2 regions of the Yokenella regensburgei genome follow, and region 2 is predicted to be linked to the other one. Evidence: predicted binding sites of a transcription regulator. Region 2 holds the regulator's gene; the other holds the start of a gene.
What was found. Region 2 encodes LexA, which represses DNA repair genes until DNA is damaged. Its sites were predicted from a motif close to TNCTGTATGTACATACAGNA; they were not measured.
Positions count from the first base shown of each region.

Region 1 (9,987 bases), on a different contig from region 2:
GGTGCAGATGGGTGTGATGCTGGTCGTGGTGCCTGGCGTACTGCTGGCCATTGTGCTGGCCTTCGCCCCGGTGATGCTGGTTCAGGATAAACTCGGCATCTTTGGCGCCATGCGCAGCAGCATGAAGCTCGCGTGGGCGAACATGCGTCTGGTGGCGCCGGCGGTTATCTTCTGGCTGCTGGCAAAGACCCTGCTGCTGCTGTTCGCTTCTGATTTTGCCGTGCTGACGCCGTACATTGGCGCGGTGGTGGTAAATACCCTCAGCAACCTGATTTCCGCGGTGCTGCTGGTCTATTTATTCCGCCTGTATATGCTGATTCGCAACTAAACTTATCCCATGGCCCGGCCCGTTGGGCCATGACTGAATGACGGAACCGAAGTATGAAGCAGTTTCTGGATTTTTTACCGCTGGTCGTATTCTTCGCTTTTTATAAGCTGTACGACATCTATGCCGCGACCACGGCGCTGATTATTGCTACCGCCATCGTGCTGATTTACAGCTGGGTGCGCTATCGCAAGGTCGAAAAAATGGCCCTGATCACCTTCCTTCTGGTGGCGGTGTTTGGCGGTCTGACCCTGTTCTTCCACAACGATGAGTTCATCAAATGGAAGGTCACCGTTATCTACGCGCTGTTTGCCGGTGCCCTGCTGATTAGCCAGTGGGTGATGAAAAAGCCGCTTATCCAGCGCATGCTGGGCAAAGAGATCAGCCTGCCGCAGGAAGTGTGGTCGAAGCTGAATATCGCCTGGGCGGTATTTTTCATTCTCTGTGGGCTTGCCAATATCTATATCGCGTTCTGGCTGCCGCAGAATATCTGGGTCAATTTCAAAGTGTTCGGCCTGACGGCGCTGACGCTGGTCTTTACTCTGCTGAGTGGAGTCTATATTTACCGCCACATGCCGCAGGATGATCAATAATGACCGAAGCAACAAACGTTCCGCACGGTGAACTGGTATTACGCACCCTCGCCATGCCTTCTGATACCAACGCCAACGGTGATATTTTTGGCGGCTGGTTGATGTCTCAGATGGATATTGGCGGCGCTATCATGGCAAAAGAGATTGCCCATGGTCGCGTGGTGACCGTACGGGTCGACGGTATGACCTTTTTACGCCCGGTCGCGGTTGGCGATGTGGTGTGCTGCTACGCACGCTGCGTGAAGCGCGGCCAGACCTCGATCACTATCAATATTGAGGTGTGGGTGAAGAAAGTGTCGTCCGAGCCGATTGGCCAGCGTTATAAAGCCACCGAGGCGTTGTTTATCTACGTCGCGGTCGACAGCGAAGGGAAACCCCGCCCGCTGCCAACGCTGTAACCTCTCTCCGGCCGCACTCTGCGGCCGGAATGCTTTTATAAAAAGCCCAGCAATGAAAAGAAGAAGTAGCCCACCACGATAATAATCACCGGCAGGACATACAGTGGAAAGAATTGCAGCAGAATGGTGTGATGCGGCACGACAATCCGCGACTCAACCTGTTCACGCGTCAGCCCCTCTGCCCCTTTTGCCTTCTCAAGGATCATCTGGTCTTCCACCCCTTCACGCAGGAACTTCGCCTGGCGGCTCATTCGGGCTCCGGAGGCCTGCAGCGCCAGCCCGACAAACACCAGCACATAAATAATCCAGAACAGAATATTCAGGCTGTTTTTGAAATCCGGCAGCGGTGAGTTGTACCAGAATACGTTCAAAAAAGGCGTGTTAAAACGCGCCATCTCGATCATGACGTGTGCAAAGTCCTGCATCACGGCGCTGATCCCCGGCTTTTTTTCGCTGTGCTCATACATAAACTTCAGCACGGATATCAGTGTGGAGAGGACTGCCGGAATAAAAATCACCCATCCTGCAAGGCGTTTGAGAATGGCAATACGTCCAGCCTGTTGATACGTCATGAGTTCCCCTTGTAAAGACGCTCCAGTGCTCCTAAGTCTACCCGCAGCCAGCAAATTTCGCCCGATCTTTCAGGTGAAATACGTTACCATGCGCAGAGACTGTTCCCGATAAGCCTGAAGGAGAGGTTCTGATGTCAACCCCGCGCCAAATACTTGCCGCTATTTTCGATATGGATGGATTACTCATTGATTCCGAGCCGTTGTGGGATCGTGCTGAACTGGATGTGATAGCAAGTCTGGGGGTGGATATTTCCCGACGTAGCGAACTGCCGGATACGCTCGGTTTGCGTATCGATATGGTGGTTGATCTGTGGTTCGCCCAGCAACCGTGGGACGGCCCGAGCCGTGCCGAAGTGACGGAGCGCATCATCAGTCGTGCCATTACGCTTGTGGAAGAGAGCCGTCCGCTGCTGCCGGGCGTGCGCGAGGCCGTTGCTCTGTGCAAAGCTCAGGGGCTGAAAGTGGGCCTCGCCTCGGCTTCTCCGCTGCACATGCTGGAAAAAGTGCTGACGATGTTTGATCTGCGCGACCAGTTCGATGCGCTGGCTTCCGCTGAAAAACTGCCGTACAGCAAACCGCACCCGCAGGTGTACATCGACTGTGCTACAAAGCTGGGTATCGACCCGCTATGCTGCGTGGCGCTGGAAGACTCCGTTAACGGCATGATTGCCAGTAAAGCGGCGCGTATGCGCTCGATTGTGGTGCCGGACCACGAGCATCAGAACGACCCCCGCTATGTGCTGGCTGAAGTGAAATTAACCAGCCTGCAGCAGCTGACCGCCGAAAACCTGCTCGGTTAATCACCAGACGGGTAGCAATTCGGCTACCCGCCCTGATTTTACTGGGTTTTGTGACAAAGAGTTACAACGTCACCACTTCCGAATACTGTATAAAAACCCTATACTGGATGTATCGACAGTTTATCGGGTTTTATCATGACGGCAGAAGGTCACCTGCTCTTTTCCATCGCCTGTGCGGTATTTGCCAAAAATGCTGAGCTGACGCCTGTGCTGGCGCAGGGTGACTGGTGGCATATTGTGCCGTCGGCGGTACTGACCTGTCTGCTGCCGGATATCGATCATCCGAAGTCTTTTCTCGGCCAGCGATTGAAGTGGGTCTCCACCCCGGTCGCCCGCGCGTTTGGGCATCGGGGCTTTACCCATAGCCTGCTGGCCGTTTTTGCCGCACTGACCCTCTTCTCTCTGAAAGTGCCGGAAAGCTGGATCATCCCCGCCGACGCGCTGCAGGGTATGGTGCTCGGTTATCTGAGCCATATTCTCGCTGATATGCTGACCCCGGCAGGCGTACCGCTGCTGTGGCCGTGCCGCTGGCGTTTTCGTTTCCCCGTCCTTCGCCCGCAAAAGGGCAACCAGCTTGAACGCGTATTGTGCATGGCGTTATTTGCCTGGGCGATATGGATGCCGCAGTCGCTGCCGGAAAATAGCGCGGTGCGGTGGTCATCCGACATGATTAATTCGCTGCAAATAAACTTCAATCGTTTCATTCATCACCAAAACGAACATTAAACCAACGGAAAAATGATTTTTGTCATAAACCATTCCATTTGGATATAAGCGCCACTAATCACTTCTGCTAACCTTTCGCCATCAGAGTCGGTAATGCTACTAAGCCGACCTTATTTCCATTTCAGGAGAACGGGGATGAACTTTCCATTAATCGCGAACGTTGTTGTGTTCGCCGTATTGCTATTTGCTCTGGCGCAGACTCGCCATAAACAGTGGAGTCTTGCGAAAAAAGTATTAGTGGGTCTGGTAATTGGGGTGGTCTTTGGCCTGGCCCTGCAGCTCATTTATGGATCCGACAGCCAGGTGCTGAAAGATTCTATTCAGTGGTTCAACATCGTCGGCAACGGCTATGTACAACTGCTGCAAATGATCGTCATGCCGCTGGTCTTTGCCTCTATTTTGAGCGCAGTTGCCCGCCTGCATAACGCCTCACAGCTGGGTAAAATCAGCTTCCTGACCATCGGTACCCTGCTGTTTACCACGCTTATCGCGGCGCTGGTTGGCGTGCTGGTGACTAACCTGTTTGGCCTGACGGCGGAAGGTCTGGTTCAGGGCAGCGCCGAAACCGCGCGTCTGAACGCCATTCAGAGCAACTACGTGGGCAAACTGGCGGATCTCACCGTTCCTCAGCTGCTGCTCTCCTTTATTCCGAAAAACCCGTTTGCCGACCTGACCGGCGCGAACCCGACCTCGATCATCAGCCTGGTGATTTTCGCCGCCTTCCTCGGTGTTGCGGCGCTGAAACTGCTGAAAGATGACGAAGCCAAAGGCAAGCGCGTACTGACCGCCATCGATACCCTGCAGGGCTGGGTGATGAAGCTGGTTCGTCTGGTGATGCAGCTGACCCCGTACGGCGTACTGGCGCTGATGACCAAAGTGGTTGCTGGTTCTAACCTGCACGACATCATCAAACTCGGCAGCTTCGTGGTCGCTTCCTACCTCGGTCTGGCAATTATGTTTGTGGTGCATGGCATTCTGCTTGGCGTCAACGGCGTGAGCCCGCTGAAGTACTTCCGTAAAGTCTGGCCGGTGCTGACCTTCGCCTTTACCAGCCGCTCCAGCGCCGCGTCTATCCCGCTGAGCGTCGAAGCGCAGACCCGTCGTCTGGGCATCCCGGAATCTATCGCCAGCTTCTCTGCCTCTTTCGGGGCGACCATTGGCCAGAACGGCTGTGCGGGTCTCTACCCGGCGATGCTGGCGGTGATGGTTGCACCGACGGTGGGTATTAACCCGCTGGATCCGCTGTGGATTGCCACACTGGTCGGGATTGTCACCATCAGCTCCGCAGGCGTTGCCGGTGTGGGTGGCGGTGCAACCTTCGCCGCACTGATCGTGCTGCCCGCAATGGGGCTGCCGGTCACGCTGGTCGCACTGCTGATTTCCGTCGAACCGCTTATCGACATGGGCCGTACCGCACTGAACGTCAGCGGCTCCATGACCGCCGGTACTCTGACCAGCCAGTGGCTGCGCCAGACCGATAAAGCGGTGCTCGACAGCGAAGAAGACGTCGAACTGGCACATCGCTAAACCAATGCAAAAAAGGGCCGATTCGTCGGCCCTTTTTTTATGCTGTTACCAGCCCGGAATAAAGGGATCGGGTGAAGCAGAAACACCCCTACTCTTCGATTTCTCCTTCCTGGCGCATCTGCAGCGCCCAGCGCTGAGCGGACTCAGGCACGCTGAACGCCTGTGAACGGCAGAAATGCTCGCCCATCAATACAAACGCCACATATTTACCGCGCAGCAGCCAGACATCTTTATAACCCTCCACCTTCAGCGCATGCTCAGGGGGAGCGGGCTCAATGCGGGGAACGTAGGAGATAACGCGGCGGTTTTGTTGGCGCAGAGGTTTCATAGGCGGTTGGTTCACACACAGAAAAATCAAAACGGTAAAACGCTATGATAGCCGATCCCGGAGCAAATCGTCGCTCCCTCTGTGCGAACAAGACAAGATTAAACAAAATGCCCGGCTAATTAGCCGGGCACTGGAGGATCAAACGTCCCGATAGGTGCCGAGACGGTAACCACGCTCGGCGACAGCATACTTCAGCGCGTCGGAGGTAAGCACTTCAAGCTCCGTCAGCCGCGGATAGCAGTAGGCGCTCTGCATGATGGTGTGGTCAACAAACGCCGGATGACACATCACCTCAATCGAACGCTCACCGCGAGCGGCGGAATCGTCCAGCGTCTGCAGGAACAACGATTCGGTAACCGCTTCCCCGTAAAACTCGCTGGCAAAACCATCGCTGCTGCGAATACCGCTATCGTCCAGACCGTCACGCTGTACCAGGCTTCTGTCGATACGCATCGCTACGCCATGAGCTTTGGCAAACTCTGCCACCAACGGGAAGATCTGCGGGATCATATGCACATGGTGGTGACCATCGATATGCGTCGGTTCACAGCCGAACAGCTCGACAAAGCGCTGATACTGCAGCGCCAGCTCGTGGGCAATCTCATCCAGCGGCAGCGTGTCTTCTTCAGCCATCTGCCAGATCCACTTCCCGAGTTTACCTTCGCGGGTAAGCGAAGGCATTGGGGAAAGCGGTGTGCCGAGGGTCAGCACAAAGTGCATACCGACCGCGAGCTCCGGAACGCGACGGCTAAGCGCTGCGGCATGTTCAATAGCACCACCGTTCACCAGCGCCGTGGTTGAGGTTACCAGACCATGCTTGCAGGCTTCGACAATTCCGTAGTTCTGCCCCTTGCTGAGGCCAAAGTCATCGGCATTGACTATCAGAATACGTTCCATCTGCCCTCCCGTTACTGCTTCAGTTTTTGAATAGTCGACGCAAAGTTCGGCAACCAGGTCTCGTGCGCGAGGATCATTTCACGCGCCAGCGATTCCGCATCACGGTCGGAGTGGATGAGCGGGCTCAGGTTCAGCGCCAGCAGCACATCGTTCAGTTCACCGCTGATAGCCGCCTGGCTGGCGGCGATTTCAAAGCCTTTAATGGTGTGGATAAGGCCCATGACTTTGTCATCGAAGTGAGTGATGCGCGGATGCGGCTGCGCACCGTCACGACCGAGGATACAGGTCATTTCCACCGCCCAGTCTGCCGGAATATTATCGATATGTCCGTGGTGCGGGACGTTAACGTAATGCTCCGCCTGCTTGTCGTTGTAGATGGCGTTGATAACCTCGCAGGCCGCATCAGAGTAGTACGCCCCACCGCGCAGCTCCAGCTCCTTCGGTTTGATGTTGAGGTTCGGATCTTTATACAGCTCAAACAGCTGCTTCTCGACCTTCTGCACCACCTGCGCACGGGCGCCGCCTTTGTAGTACTCGCCCATTTCAATGGCCAGCATCTCTTTTTGCTTAAAGTAGTACAGCAGATAGGAGCACGGCAGCAGGTTGAGAGAGCGAATCAGACCTTCGCTGAACGGCAGGTCGAAGATGTTTTTCACCGTGTTGGCGGTGAGCGTTCCGGAGGCAACGCCGTCCAGCAGCTCGGCAAAGCGCGATTCACCGTTCACCAGCACGTCACGGATGAACACCATGTGGTTCAGACCGAACAAATCGATGGAGAGGGAGTCTTTTTCGCTGATGTTCAGTACATCGGTGATGAACATCTTCATGCCGATAGGGATGTTGCACACGCCAATAAAACGCTTGAATCCGGTATGACGATAAACCGCCTCGGTCACCATACCGGCCGGGTTAGTGAAGTTAATCACCCACGCATTCGGGCAAATCTCCTGCACGTCTTTAACGATATCGAAAATCACCGGAATGGTGCGCAGGCCTTTGAACAGCCCACCTGCCCCGTTGGTTTCCTGGCCGAGATAGCCATGGCTCAGCGGAATACGCTCATCTTTTTCACGCGCTTTCAGCTGGCCAACGCGCAGTTGGGTGGTAACGAAGTCTGCACCCTCCAGCGCCTGACGGCGGTCGAGAGTTTTATAAACCTTCATCGGTACGCCGGCTTTTTCAACCATGCGCTGGCACAGGGCGTGAATAATATCCAGCTTCTCCTGACCTTCGGCGACATCCACCAGCCACAGCTCGCTGACCGGCAGTTCATGATAACGCTTGAGGAAACCTTCCAGTAATTCCGGGGTATAGCTGCTGCCGCCACCAATAGTGACTACTTTTAATTTCTGGCTCATAACTTTCTCCCTTGTGGTTCCGCAATGTAAACGTGGGGATTCCTCCACGTTTTTATGCGCGGTCAGGCAAATGAAATCTTGAAGTAAGGCGAAAATGTTTTCGCCTGATATTAATTAATACTGGTCAGTTTTTTCCGGTAATTGCTTGGCGTAAATGAAGTCAGCTTTTTGAATGTCTTAATAAAAAGACTAGGGCTACTATAGCCAGACTCGTAAGCAATATCCGTTACTGAATAGTTAGTGATCTCAAGTTGTTTCTTGGCGAAGTTAATGCGGATATCATTAATTATCTGCATCGGGGTTTTACCGTAATAACGCTGGGTAGCCCGGGTTAAATACTCCTGAGATTTTCCCGAGAGCTCGACCATGGTTTCCAGCGCCCCTTCACCAAATTTCAGTTTATCGTGCATATCCTCAACGGTATTTTTTAACCACTGAGGCGTAACGTCCTGGGCGGGTTCTTCGCGATAATGCCGTAAACGGTTAATCACATAAAAAGAGACCAGTTCGATAAACTCATCAAATTCCGTTTCGCGGAAATTGAGCGACGCAATCACCGATTCCACATAGCTGAGAAAGGTACTTTTAACTGAATATACCTGCGATGCGACCAGACCAAACGGTAACAGCGGTTGATAATGTGCTTCGAAGAAGCGTTTGCTGATCCCGACGTTGAGGATCCGGGTAGCACCAAACTCATAGAAACTCTGGTGGTGCGACCCCATCGGGATGAACACAAAATCTCCGCGCTCCAGCAGGACCTTTTTACCGTTGATGACCTGATAGTAACGGCCGGTTAAGACAATGGTAAATTCGTAGTAGTCGTGCTGATGCAAACCGCTGACGCTTTCCGTTTTGTTGTAGATAACCACATGGAAGTTGTTCCCGTTGAAAAGCTGTTGTTCTCTGGCGGTACTGATTTCCATGGTTAACATTTTCGGCTGCCTCATCGCGTTGATAGCCTGTTATTGTACCTTCTCATGCAGCTCAATCAATTCCGCAACCAGTTCGCGTGCCAGCATTGAGGTCATCAGATGATCCTGCGCATGAACCAGCACCAGACTCACCTTCATTTTCCCCTCGCCTTCATCGCTTTCGATGAGCTGGGTCTGCACGCGATGCGCTTCACTGAGCGCAGTGCGGGACTGCTCCATGGTCGCCTTGGCGGTGACAAAATCACCCTGCTTGGCTTGCTTAAGCGCAGTGTATGCCAGGCTACGCGCCTGCCCTGAGTTGATGATAAGCCCCATCACCACCTCTTCGAGGTCGTTCTCCGGGGTTTCCGCGTCCATGATGTTATCCAGATCGAACATAACTTTTCCCTCTTGATTCTGGCGGTGCAGAGGGTGTTCCCTCCACACCGCGCGGCATCAGAATTTCAGTGAATTTGCGATATCTTCTTCGCTTTCTTGCTCATCAATCACGGTCTGCGCCTTGTTGGAGACCACCACGAACGGCAGGTAAACCAGCACCGAGATACCTAAGTTGAACAATGCGACCAACAGTGCAGCGATACTGCCGTTACTGTTAAAGAAGGCGCCGAGGCCGGTAGGCATGGTCCACGGTGCCAGGTTAGTGACCGGTGGAATAATGCCCATCGAGTACGCGGCAAGAGTGATGGCGGCCAGAATCGGCTGCACCAGCACAAACGGAATGAACATCACCGGGTTCATGATAATCGGCAGACCAAACAGAATCGGCTCGTTAATCTGGAAGATGCCGGAAGGCAGCGCCAGCTTAGCAACCTGACGATGGTCAGCGCGACGAGAAGCGATAAAGATAGCGATAATCAGACCCAGCGTCGCACCAGAACCCCCCAGCAGGATGTAGGAGTCGAGCATAGGTTTCGCCCAGAAGTGGAACTCTTTACCTGCAGCGATAGCCGCATCTACCGAGCCATACTGGTTGTACAGTGCGATGTTTTCCAGCGCCCATGGGGTCATGATGCCGTTATCGAGTGCGGTCAGCGCCAGAGAGCCGTGAACACCGAAGAACCACAGCAGTGAGTTGAACACCACGTAAGCCCAGCCAACCACGCTACCCATCGCCGCCAGCGGCGTGGAGATGGAGTCCATGATTATCTGGTGGAAGTTGGTCTGCCAGTGGGTCAGCATCCAGGAGATAATCCCGAATACGGAGAGGATCAGGAAACCTGGGATCAGCGCCGAGAAGGAGCGTGAAACCGAAGACGGCACGCTATCCGGTAACGTGATCACCCAGTTGCGGCGAATAACAAAGGTAAACAGCTCAGCCACCACGAGGCCGATAATCATACCGGAGATAATATTCTGCCCGCCTAACCAGTTAGCACCCACGGCATAGGCTTCGCCCACGCTGTATGGCGTTACGGTCATAAAGGCGGCAACGGATAACAGGCCCGCTGCTAATGGATCAACTTTGCGCTCTTCCGCCAGGGCCATGCCTATAAAAAAAGGCGCCATCAGTGACATAATACCCAATGTA
Region 1 is NZ_RBIZ01000003.1:1,585,074-1,595,060, forward strand. Features, by position in the region: gene C7387_RS07695 (YciC family protein) at 1-328, shown strand, start outside; gene C7387_RS07700 (septation protein A) at 382-918, shown strand; gene yciA (acyl-CoA thioester hydrolase YciA) at 918-1,316, shown strand; gene C7387_RS07710 (YniB family protein) at 1,352-1,888, opposite strand; gene hxpB (hexitol phosphatase HxpB) at 2,020-2,688, shown strand; gene C7387_RS07720 (metal-dependent hydrolase) at 2,824-3,414, shown strand; gene C7387_RS07725 (L-cystine transporter) at 3,550-4,941, shown strand; gene cedA (cell division activator CedA) at 5,030-5,284, opposite strand; gene chbG (chitin disaccharide deacetylase) at 5,408-6,166, opposite strand; gene C7387_RS07740 (6-phospho-beta-glucosidase) at 6,178-7,524, opposite strand; gene chbR (transcriptional regulator ChbR) at 7,635-8,459, opposite strand; gene chbA (PTS N,N'-diacetylchitobiose transporter subunit IIA) at 8,490-8,837, opposite strand; gene chbC (PTS N,N'-diacetylchitobiose transporter subunit IIC) at 8,895-9,987, opposite strand, start outside.
Region 1: C7387_RS07720 (metal-dependent hydrolase) is a predicted target of LexA. The motif match lies at 2,790-2,809, and genes of this name have one in related genera.

Region 2 (9,987 bases):
ATCCACACCACCGCAATCGCCAGCAGCAGCCACGGTAGCAGCTTCACCACCAGCGCGAACAGCCCACCAACAAACATCAGCGCAGTCGCTACGATCACCGCCGCCAGGATCCCCAGCAGCGATATCCCCGTCACCAGCAACATGACGAAAAATCCAATGATAAATAACAGTTCCAGCATGGTTTCTTCCCTCAATTCGTAAAAACATCACTACCTGAGTTATTACAAAAAGCATGCCAAAATTAACACATTGAATTATAACAAAAACGCCCTGAACTCAATGTCAGGGCGTGGTGAATTTGACGAAATAGTAGTGAAAAATTAACGTTTATTCGCTACCAGCTGCAGCGCTTTTTCCAGAACTTCAACATCCGCTCCAGCTTTGTGGGCGTTCTCACTCAGGTAACGACGCCACTGACGCGCGCCCGGAATGCCCTGGAACAGGCCAAGCATATGGCGAGTCATGTGGCCCAGATACGTGCCGTTGCTGAGCTCACGCTCAATGTATGGGTACATTGCCCGCACCACCGCAACCGGGTCAGGATCTGCGGCACTGCCAGCAAAAATCTCACGGTCAACCGCCGTCAGGATCCCCGGGTTCTGGTAGGCTTCGCGCCCTACCATTACACCGTCCATATGCTGAAGATGTATTTTTGCCTCTTCGAGTGACTTAATGCCACCGTTAATTGCCATGGTCAGGTGTGGGAAATCACGCTTCAGCTGATACACGCGCGGGTAGTCAAGCGGTGGGATCTCACGGTTCTCTTTCGGGCTGAGGCCTGAGAGCCACGCTTTGCGGGCGTGGATGATGAACATCTCGCACTCGCCGTGTCCGGAAACGGTATTGATAAAATCGCAGAGGAATTCATAGCTGTCCTGGTCGTCGATACCGATACGGGTTTTCACGGTCACCGGAATCGACACCACATCACGCATCGCTTTCACGCAGTCGGCCACCAGCTGCGCGTTGCCCATCAGACAGGCACCAAACATGCCGTTCTGCACGCGATCGGACGGACAGCCAACGTTGAGGTTAATCTCGTCGTAGCCGCGCGCTTCGGCAAGCTTTGCGCAGTGGGCCAGCGCCGCCGGGTCGCTGCCACCCAGCTGCAGGGCCAGCGGATGCTCTTCTTCGCTATATGCCAGATAGTCGCCCTTACCGTGAATAATGGCGCCGGTGGTCACCATCTCTGTATACAGCAGTGTCTGGCGCGACAGCAGGCGCAGAAAATAGCGGCAGTGTCTGTCCGTCCAGTCGAGCATGGGCGCAATAGAGAAGCGGTGAGCAGGGAAAACAGGTGTCGGCGTTTCTTGCAGCATGGCGAATATTTAAGCATCCGGGTAAAAAGGGGCGCTACTATAGCACAAAGACAGCGCGGAGGCGTGAACCTCCGCGCGTCCTCAGAAGGTCAGGCTGAGCTGTGCCCCTGCCCCCCAGGTTTCATCCTCACCGTAAAGACCCATCAGGTCGACGTGAACCGTATTCAGCGGCGCGAAGCCAACACCGGCGGTGAACACGTTGCTGTCGTTGTTTTTCACATCCGCGCGATAACCGGCGCGCAGCGCCAGCCACTGCAGCGGCTTCACTTCAGCGCCCACGCCCACGTACTGGGAGTTATCTTCGCTTTTGAAACCCTTCGTTTCCGTCAGATCGCCATCTGCGGTCAGGGTCAGCAACTCGTTGTGCCAGGCGACGCCTGCCGTCACCAGCGGGCGGATCTGGTAGGTGTCACGCACGCCATCAACCTCTTTGGTATCAATGTCGCGGGACATCAGGTTCTGCCCGCTCAGACCCACCGTCCAGCTTTCACCAAAATCGGCCGCCATCCCGGCATCGACGTTAAAACCGGTATCACTGTTGCGGTAACGACTGTTGTTGAGATCGCCGCTGTGATAGTTGTAAATCGAGACGGTGTAGTTGTAGAGCCATGTTTGCTGCAGCTTCGGCGTAACGCCGAGCGACACTGGAACGCCGCCAATATCAAACTGGCGCGCAATGGCTACCCCGTAGTCCGATACGATAGCCGCCCGGCCAAACCCTTTCGACTGTAGCGAGTTGGGATCCACCGTCAACGCACGGGCAGGCACAGACTGGATACTCCGCAGCAGGTCGATATCACCCTGATCGATGTACGAACTCACCCGGGCATTGGCGTATGCTTTCGCCATAAACGCCACCGAAAGTGCATCACTCGGCAGGCTCACCGCAATGCCGCCTGCCGCCTTGCCATTGGCAGTTTTACCTTTCAGGGAATCGAGCTGGTCGGCGAGATCGCCCGCCGCAGAAGAGACCTGCTTGTATCCCGGAGAGCCAGGACGGAACAGATCGAAGATATTAATATTCTTGAGAGAGTTACGATAGTTATCGACATCATCGCTGATGTCGTCGATTTGATCGCGCAGATTGTCTTTATCGCTTATCTGCGCACCAAGCGCCGGAGCGACAACCGCAATACCATCAGAGGATTTCGCTTTTGCCAGTAGCGCGGGGTTGATGAAAATGGCGCTACCGTAGCTCGCGGAAGCCACCCCCGTTCCCCCCATTGCGTCACCGCGCGCTTCCGACCACGTATTTGCCGCTACCGCCTGATTTGCCATAAAAAGTGAAACTGCCAGCGATAATGCTGAATATTTGACGTTATATTTCACAATACTCTCGTTATTTGCAGTTAAGTGTTTATCCCTTTCTGTTATCTCCTGGAAAGGGGTGAACTATTGCTGTGAATAACGATGGAAAAAGCGTCTAAACCCAGAGTTCAATTGCAGTGGCCATCACTGATTTGGTTATAGTTTGTGATGGCCCTCAATATTTATAGTCAAGGATGCTATTTTGCGGAAGGTTTGCCGTTATGTGGGCCAAAAAATTGCGGCGGGTGATCCACCCATCGATCCTCCCGGGTTGCGGCGTAATCCGGGTTTAACGGGTAGTAAATCCGGTTATGTTTCTTATTTGCCTCCCCGACCACTAATAAACAGACGTCCTCTTCCGAGTCATTAATGAAGGTATGACACACCCCGGTTCCTGCCGGGAAACCTACGCTATCACCGGGCGACAGCGGCCAGAGATAACCGTTGATCCATACATGCGGATGCCCCTCCAGCACATAGATAAACTCCTCCTCATCGCTTTCTGCGTGTGGATAAGAGGTCCTGCGGCCAGGCGGCAGACGCTCGTGGTGAATACCCATACGAGTGAGCCCTAAACGACGCGCCAGCGGCGCACCAATCGAAAACAGCTCCTTGCTACCGGAATAAGTCGAGTCATCCGGACCTTCCACTTCACGCCAGTGGCGAATGCAATCTGGTCTTTTCATTATCTTTTATCCTGAACGTGAGATGCATCAGGTATAGCACACCCGCCGGGATCTCGGTGTTTTAGACTTAATGTGATAAAGTAACGAAATACATTTCGCACCCTGAGGATGCTCATGGATAAGACAACTTCGCAAAAGCTGTTAGCACACGCCGAAAAAATGTGTGCGCAACGCGGTGTGCGCCTGACTCCGCAGCGCCTTGAGGTATTACGCCTGATGAGCCTGCAGCCGGGTGCTATCAGCGCTTATGACCTGCTAGACCTGCTACGGGAAGCCGAGCCGCAGGCCAAACCCCCTACTGTCTATCGCGCCCTCGAGTTTCTGCTTGAGCAGGGGTTTGTGCATAAAGTGGAGTCCACTAACAGCTACGTGCTGTGCCACATGTTCGATAAGCCTACGCATACTTCCGCGATGTTTATCTGCGATCGCTGTGGCGTGGTGAAAGAAGAGAGCGCTGAAGGGGTTGAGGACATCATGCATACGCTGGCGGCGAGAATGGGTTTTGCCCTGCGCCACAACGTGATTGAAGCCCATGGCCTGTGCTCTGCCTGCGTGGAAGTGGAAGCCTGCCGCCATCCTGATGATTGTGGTCATGACCACTCTATTCAGGTGAAGAAAAAGCCCCGTTAACAAAAAAGGCGGTCAATGACCGCCCTTTCTGCATCACGCAAACCAGGTCCCACGCTGCCAGTGTCGACGCCAGATCCATGCAAGCGACAAACCGCGCAACGCCAGAAACACCGCCAACGACAGCCACAATCCGTGATTCCCCAGCAGCGGTACCGTCAGTAAGGTCAGGGCGAAACCTGCCGCTGCAACCGCCATGCTGTTACGCATTTCAGCGCCGCGCGTCGCTCCGATGAACATACCGTCGAGCAGATAGCACCAGACGCCGATAAGCGGTAACACCACCTGCCAGATAACATAGCGATCTGCCAGTTGCTGCAGCTCGGGGAGCGAAGTCAGAAGTGCGATGATCCCTTTTCCAGCCAGCAGATAAACCAGCGCAAAAGCCAGCGCCACGAGGCCCGACTGCCGACATGCCGCGTGCCAGACGTGGCGCAATTTGCTGCCATCCTGCGCGCCGTATGCCTGCCCGGAATGCGCCTCCACGGCATAGGCAAAACCATCCAGGGCATAGGCGGTAAAGGTGAGCATCGTCATCAGCACCGCGTTCACCGCCACAACGTCGCCGCCAAGTCGCGCACCTAAAACGGTGATCGCACCAAAACACAGCTGTAGCAACAGCGAACGCAGCATGATGTCCCGGTTAAGCGCCAGCAGCCGCCGGAGGTTACCCCGCCAGGCGTTTTTCAGCATCTCTCGGGTGATGCCGCGCAGCCGCAGCACCCGCCGCACCATCAGCAGGCCGATGAAAAAGGTCGCGTATTCAGCGATAGCCGTCGCCAGCGCCGCGCCCTGCACATCCATATGCAGTCCCATAACCAGCCAGAGGTCGAGGGTGATATTAAGAATATTGCCGACTACCAGCAGGATGACCGGCGCACGGGCATACTGCACGCCAAGCAGCCAGCCCAGCAGCACCAGGTTTGCCAGCGACGCCGGAGCGCTAAGCCAGCGAATCTCCAGGAAGCGCCGCGCCTGCTCCAGCACAGCCTCACTGCCACCAACCACCTGCAGCGCCAGATTGATAATGGGCTCCCGCAGCAGGACTATCAGCACTCCGGCGCCTAACGCCAGCAGCAGCGGCTGAACCAGTGCCCTTGCCAGGGCCTGGGGATCTCTCGCCCCAAACGCCTGGGCGGTAAATCCGGTCGTACTCATGCGCAAAAAGAGCAGCAGCATAAACAGGAAGCTGGTTGCCGTAGCACCTACCGCCACACCGCCGAGATACACGGGGCTGTCGAGATGACCAATCACAGCGGTATCCACCAGACCCAAAAGCGGTACGGTGATGTTGGAGAAAATCATCGGCAACGCCAGACGCCACAGCGCCTTATCGGCTGCGTTGAAAAGCTGCATAGAAAAATGCCTGAAGAGAGATCAAGAGAGGAGCAGACTGCGGCAAGCGTTGTACCGCAGTCGTTAAGGAAGGGTTACAGCCACTCACCGTTGCGGATTACGCCTACTGCCAACCCTTCGATAGAGAAGCTCTGCTGACGCAGATCGACCACAATCGGGGTGAACTCGGTGTTTTCCGGCAACAGTTCGACGGTGTTACCCTGCTTTTTAAGGCGTTTTACGGTTACTTCGTCGTCAATACGCGCGACGACCACCTGGCCGTTACGCACATCCTGAGTTTTATGCACCGCCAGCAGGTCGCCGTCCAGAATACCGATATCCTTCATCGACATACCGCTGACGCGCAGCAGGAAATCCGCGCTCGGTTTGAACATGGCCGGGTCAACCTGATAGTGACCTTCAATGTGCTGCTGTGCCAGCAGCGGTTCACCGGCGGCAACACGGCCTACTAACGGTAAACCCTCTTCTTCTTCCACCAGCAGGCGGATACCGCGCGACGCGCCAGACACAATTTCGATGGCGCCTTTACGCGCCAGCGCTTTCAGGTGTTCTTCTGCCGCATTCGGGGAACGGAACCCCAGCTGCTTGGCGATCTCCGCACGTGTTGGCGGCATACCGGTCTGGCCGATATGTTCCCGAATGAGATCAAACACCTCTTGCTGCCTGGTCGTTAACGCTTTCATCCCGCCCCCTGGGTGTATATACAGTTATGCTGTGAGTATATACAGTTAACGGCGATTTTGGAACCACAAAAAGCACAAAAAACAAGTGTCTTAATCAATTCTGGAAGCATTATCGAAAATGCGACCACAACAGCGTGCCCCAGGTGATTAATGCGATAAAAATAGACAGCAGCACCGCGGCGCTGCCCATATCTTTCGCACGACCGGAGAGCTCGTGGTGCTCCGGGCCAATTCTGTCGACCACCGCTTCGATCGCACTGTTGAGAATTTCCACTATCATCACCAACAGGACCGAGCCAATCAGCAGAACGCGGGTTATCGCATCGACATCCAGCCAACAGGCAATGATGACGGCCAGAATCGCGACGGTCCCCTCCTGGCGGAAGGCGGCTTCGTTACGCCAGGCGGCGCGGAATCCTTTCCAGGAGTAGCCAGCGGCTTTGATGATGCGGGTTATCCCAGTGGTATCATTGGCCATTAAATGAACCTTTTTCGATTTTATATGTTAATCACAGTGTAGACGCACGGCACACGCGCAGAAATTCTGTACGCTTTCTGGTATTCTTGCCGCGCAATTGCATTATTAACCAGAGGCTTTACATCGTTTATGTCTGGCTGGCCAAGAATTTACTACAAATTACTGAATTTACCATTAAGCATCCTGGTAAAAAGCAAGTCTATTCCGGCAGAACCTGCGCAGGAGTTAGGGCTCGATACGTCACGCCCGATTATGTACGTGCTGCCCTACAACTCTAAGGCAGACCTGCTGACTTTGCGCGCCCAATGCCTGGCGCACGACTTACCCGATCCGCTGGAACCGCTGGAGATAGACGGCACGCTGCTGCCGCGCTACGTCTTCATTCACGGTGGCCCGCGTGTCTTCACGTATTACACCCCGAAAGAAGAGTCCATCAAGCTGTTCCACGACTATCTGGATCTGCACCGCAGCAATCCCGATCTGGACGTGCAGATGGTACCGGTATCGGTGATGTTCGGTCGCTCCCCGGGGCGCGAGAAAGGGGAAGAGAACCCGCCGCTGCGCATGCTGAACGGCATTCAGAAGTTCTTCGCCGTCACCTGGCTTGGCCGCGACAGCTTTGTGCGCTTCTCGCCGTCGGTGTCGCTGCGCTGGATGGCAACCGAGCACGGTACCGACAAAACCATCGCTCAGAAACTGGCGCGAGTGGCACGCATGCACTTTGCTCGTCAGCGTCTGGCCGCGGTTGGGCCGCGTCTGCCGGCGCGTCAGGACCTGTTCAACAAGCTGCTGGCCTCAAAGGCTATCGCTCGTGCCGTTGAAGATGAAGCGCGCAGCAAGAAAATTTCCCACGAGAAGGCGCAACAGAACGCTATTGCGCTGATGGAAGAGATTGCGGCCAACTTCTCCTACGAGATGATCCGCCTGACTGACCGTATTCTCGGCTTTACCTGGAACCGTCTGTACCAGGGCATTAACGTGCACAACGCCGAGCGCGTTCGCCAGTTGGCTCACGACGGTCATGAGATTGTGTATGTGCCCTGCCACCGCAGCCACATGGACTACCTGCTGCTTTCCTACGTGCTGTATCACCAGGGTCTGGTGCCGCCGCATATTGCTGCCGGTATCAACCTGAACTTCTGGCCCGCAGGGCCGGTGTTCCGCCGCCTTGGCGCGTTCTTTATTCGTCGTACCTTCAAGGGTAACAAGCTCTATTCCACCGTATTTCGCGAGTATCTGGGTGAGCTGTTCAGCCGTGGCTACTCTGTTGAGTACTTTGTGGAGGGCGGTCGTTCCCGTACTGGTCGTCTGCTGGATCCGAAAACCGGTACCCTGTCGATGACCATTCAGGCGATGCTGCGCGGCGGTACCCGTCCTATCACCCTGGTACCGATTTACATCGGCTACGAGCACGTGATGGAAGTGGGGACTTACGCCAAAGAGCTGCGCGGGGCGACCAAAGAGAAAGAGAGCCTGCCGCAGATGCTGCGCGGTCTTAGCAAGTTACGCAATCTGGGCCAGGGCTATGTGAACTTCGGCGAACCGATGCCGCTCACGACCTACCTGAACCAGCACGTCCCGACCTGGCGCGAAGCTATCGATCCTATCGAAGCGATACGTCCGGCCTGGCTGACGCCGACGGTGAACAACATTGCAGCAGACCTGATGGTCCGCATCAACAATGCCGGTGCGGCAAACGCCATGAACCTGTGCTGTACCGCGCTGTTGGCCTCGCGCCAGCGTTCGCTCACCCGTGAGCAACTGACCCAGCAGCTGGAGTGCTATCTCGAGCTGATGCGTAATGTGCCGTATTCACCAGATTCGACCGTACCGTCAATGTCTGCCAGCGCGCTTATCGATCACGCGTTGCAGATGAACAAGTTCGAAGTCGAGAAGGATACCATCGGCGATATCATCATTCTGCCGCGCGAGCAGGCGGTGCTGATGACCTACTATCGCAACAACATCACCCACATGCTGATGATGCCGTCGCTGCTGGCCGCAATTATCACTCAGCACCGTCACATCTCGCGTAGCGAGGTTCAGCGCCACATCGACACGCTCTACCCGCTGCTGAAGGCTGAGCTGTTCCTGCGCTGGGAAAAAGACGAGCTGGCGGGTGTTATCGATGCACTGATCGCAGAAATGCAGCGTCAGGAGCTGGTCACACTGGAAGAGGGTGAGCTGCGCATTAACGCTTCACACTCCCGTACATTGCAACTGCTGGCAGCGGGCGCACGTGAAACGCTGCAGCGTTACGCCATCACCTTCTGGCTGCTGAGCGCGAACCCGTCCATCAACCGCAGTACGCTTGAGAAAGAGAGCCGTACCGTGGCGCAGCGTCTGTCGGTGCTGCACGGGATCAACGCACCAGAGTTCTTTGATAAAGCCGTGTTCAGTACTCTGGTACTGACGCTACGCGATGAAGGGTTCATCAGTGATACCGGTGATGCGGACACGAATGAAACGATGAAGGTCTATCAGATGCTGGCGGAGTTAATTACCTCCGACGTGCGCTTGACGATTGAGAGTGCAAGCCAGGACGCTTAAATGAAAAAGGCCCTCTGTGAGGGCCTTTTTATTAACCAAGGAAGCTTATTGCCAGACCGATAAACAGCACCAGTCCAACGTAGTTATTGTTCATAAACGCTTTAAAACAGGCGTCACGTTCGCGGTCTTTAATCAGCTTCTGCTGATAAACGAACAGCGCCCCGGCAATCGCCACCGCCCAGTAAAACTCCCAGTTCAGCTGATTCAGCCAGCCAATTGTCACCATCAACGCCAGCACGCCGGCCTGCAAAATGCCGATAATCAGTTTGTCGTTTTTCCCAAACAGGATGGCGGTCGATTTAATGCCGATTTTCAGGTCGTCGTCGCGGTCAACCATTGCATACTGGGTGTCGTACGCCACCGCCCACAGAATGTTAGCGAGGAACATTAACCAGCAACTTAATGGTAAGTGCTCACTAACTGCGGCAAAGGCCATGGGAATTGACCAGCCAAATGCCGCCCCCAGCACCACCTGTGGCAAATGGGTATAGCGCTTCATGAACGGGTATACCCAGGCGAGCGCCAGACCTGCCACCGACAGCAAAATCGTCATGGTATTCAGCGTCAACACCAGGACGAATGAACACAGCACCAGCGCCACAAATAGCACCCGCGCCTCTTTCTCGGTGACATCTCCGCTTGGCAATGGCCGATGGGCAGTGCGTTTCACATGGCCGTCGAACTTTCGATCGGCGTAGTCATTCACCACGCAGCCCGCCGCGCGCATCAGCCAGACGCCCGCCACAAACACCGCCAGGATCCACAGCGGAGGAACTCCAGGTTCGGCGAGCCACAGCGCCCATAGTGTCGGCCACAGCAGCAGCAGCGTGCCTATCGGTTTGTCGGTACGCATCAGGCGGTTATACGCCAACAACTTATGCTGCGTCAGACTCCACTCCATTTCTTCTACCTCTTAATACAACGGCGATGCAGGCAAAAACAGCTCTGTCAGCAGCAGCGGTTTTCCACTCAGGCGAAGG
Region 2 is NZ_RBIZ01000005.1:33,189-43,175, reverse strand. Features, by position in the region: gene pspG (envelope stress response protein PspG) at 1-179, opposite strand, end outside; gene dusA (tRNA dihydrouridine(20/20a) synthase DusA) at 321-1,319, opposite strand; gene C7387_RS15230 (conjugal transfer protein TraF) at 1,401-2,597, opposite strand; gene C7387_RS15225 (cupin domain-containing protein) at 2,825-3,313, opposite strand; gene zur (zinc uptake transcriptional repressor Zur) at 3,428-3,943, shown strand; gene dinF (MATE family efflux transporter DinF) at 3,977-5,296, opposite strand; gene lexA (transcriptional repressor LexA) at 5,371-5,979, opposite strand; gene C7387_RS15205 (diacylglycerol kinase) at 6,089-6,457, opposite strand; gene plsB (glycerol-3-phosphate 1-O-acyltransferase PlsB) at 6,587-9,007, shown strand; gene ubiA (4-hydroxybenzoate octaprenyltransferase) at 9,039-9,908, opposite strand; gene ubiC (chorismate lyase) at 9,921-9,987, opposite strand, start outside.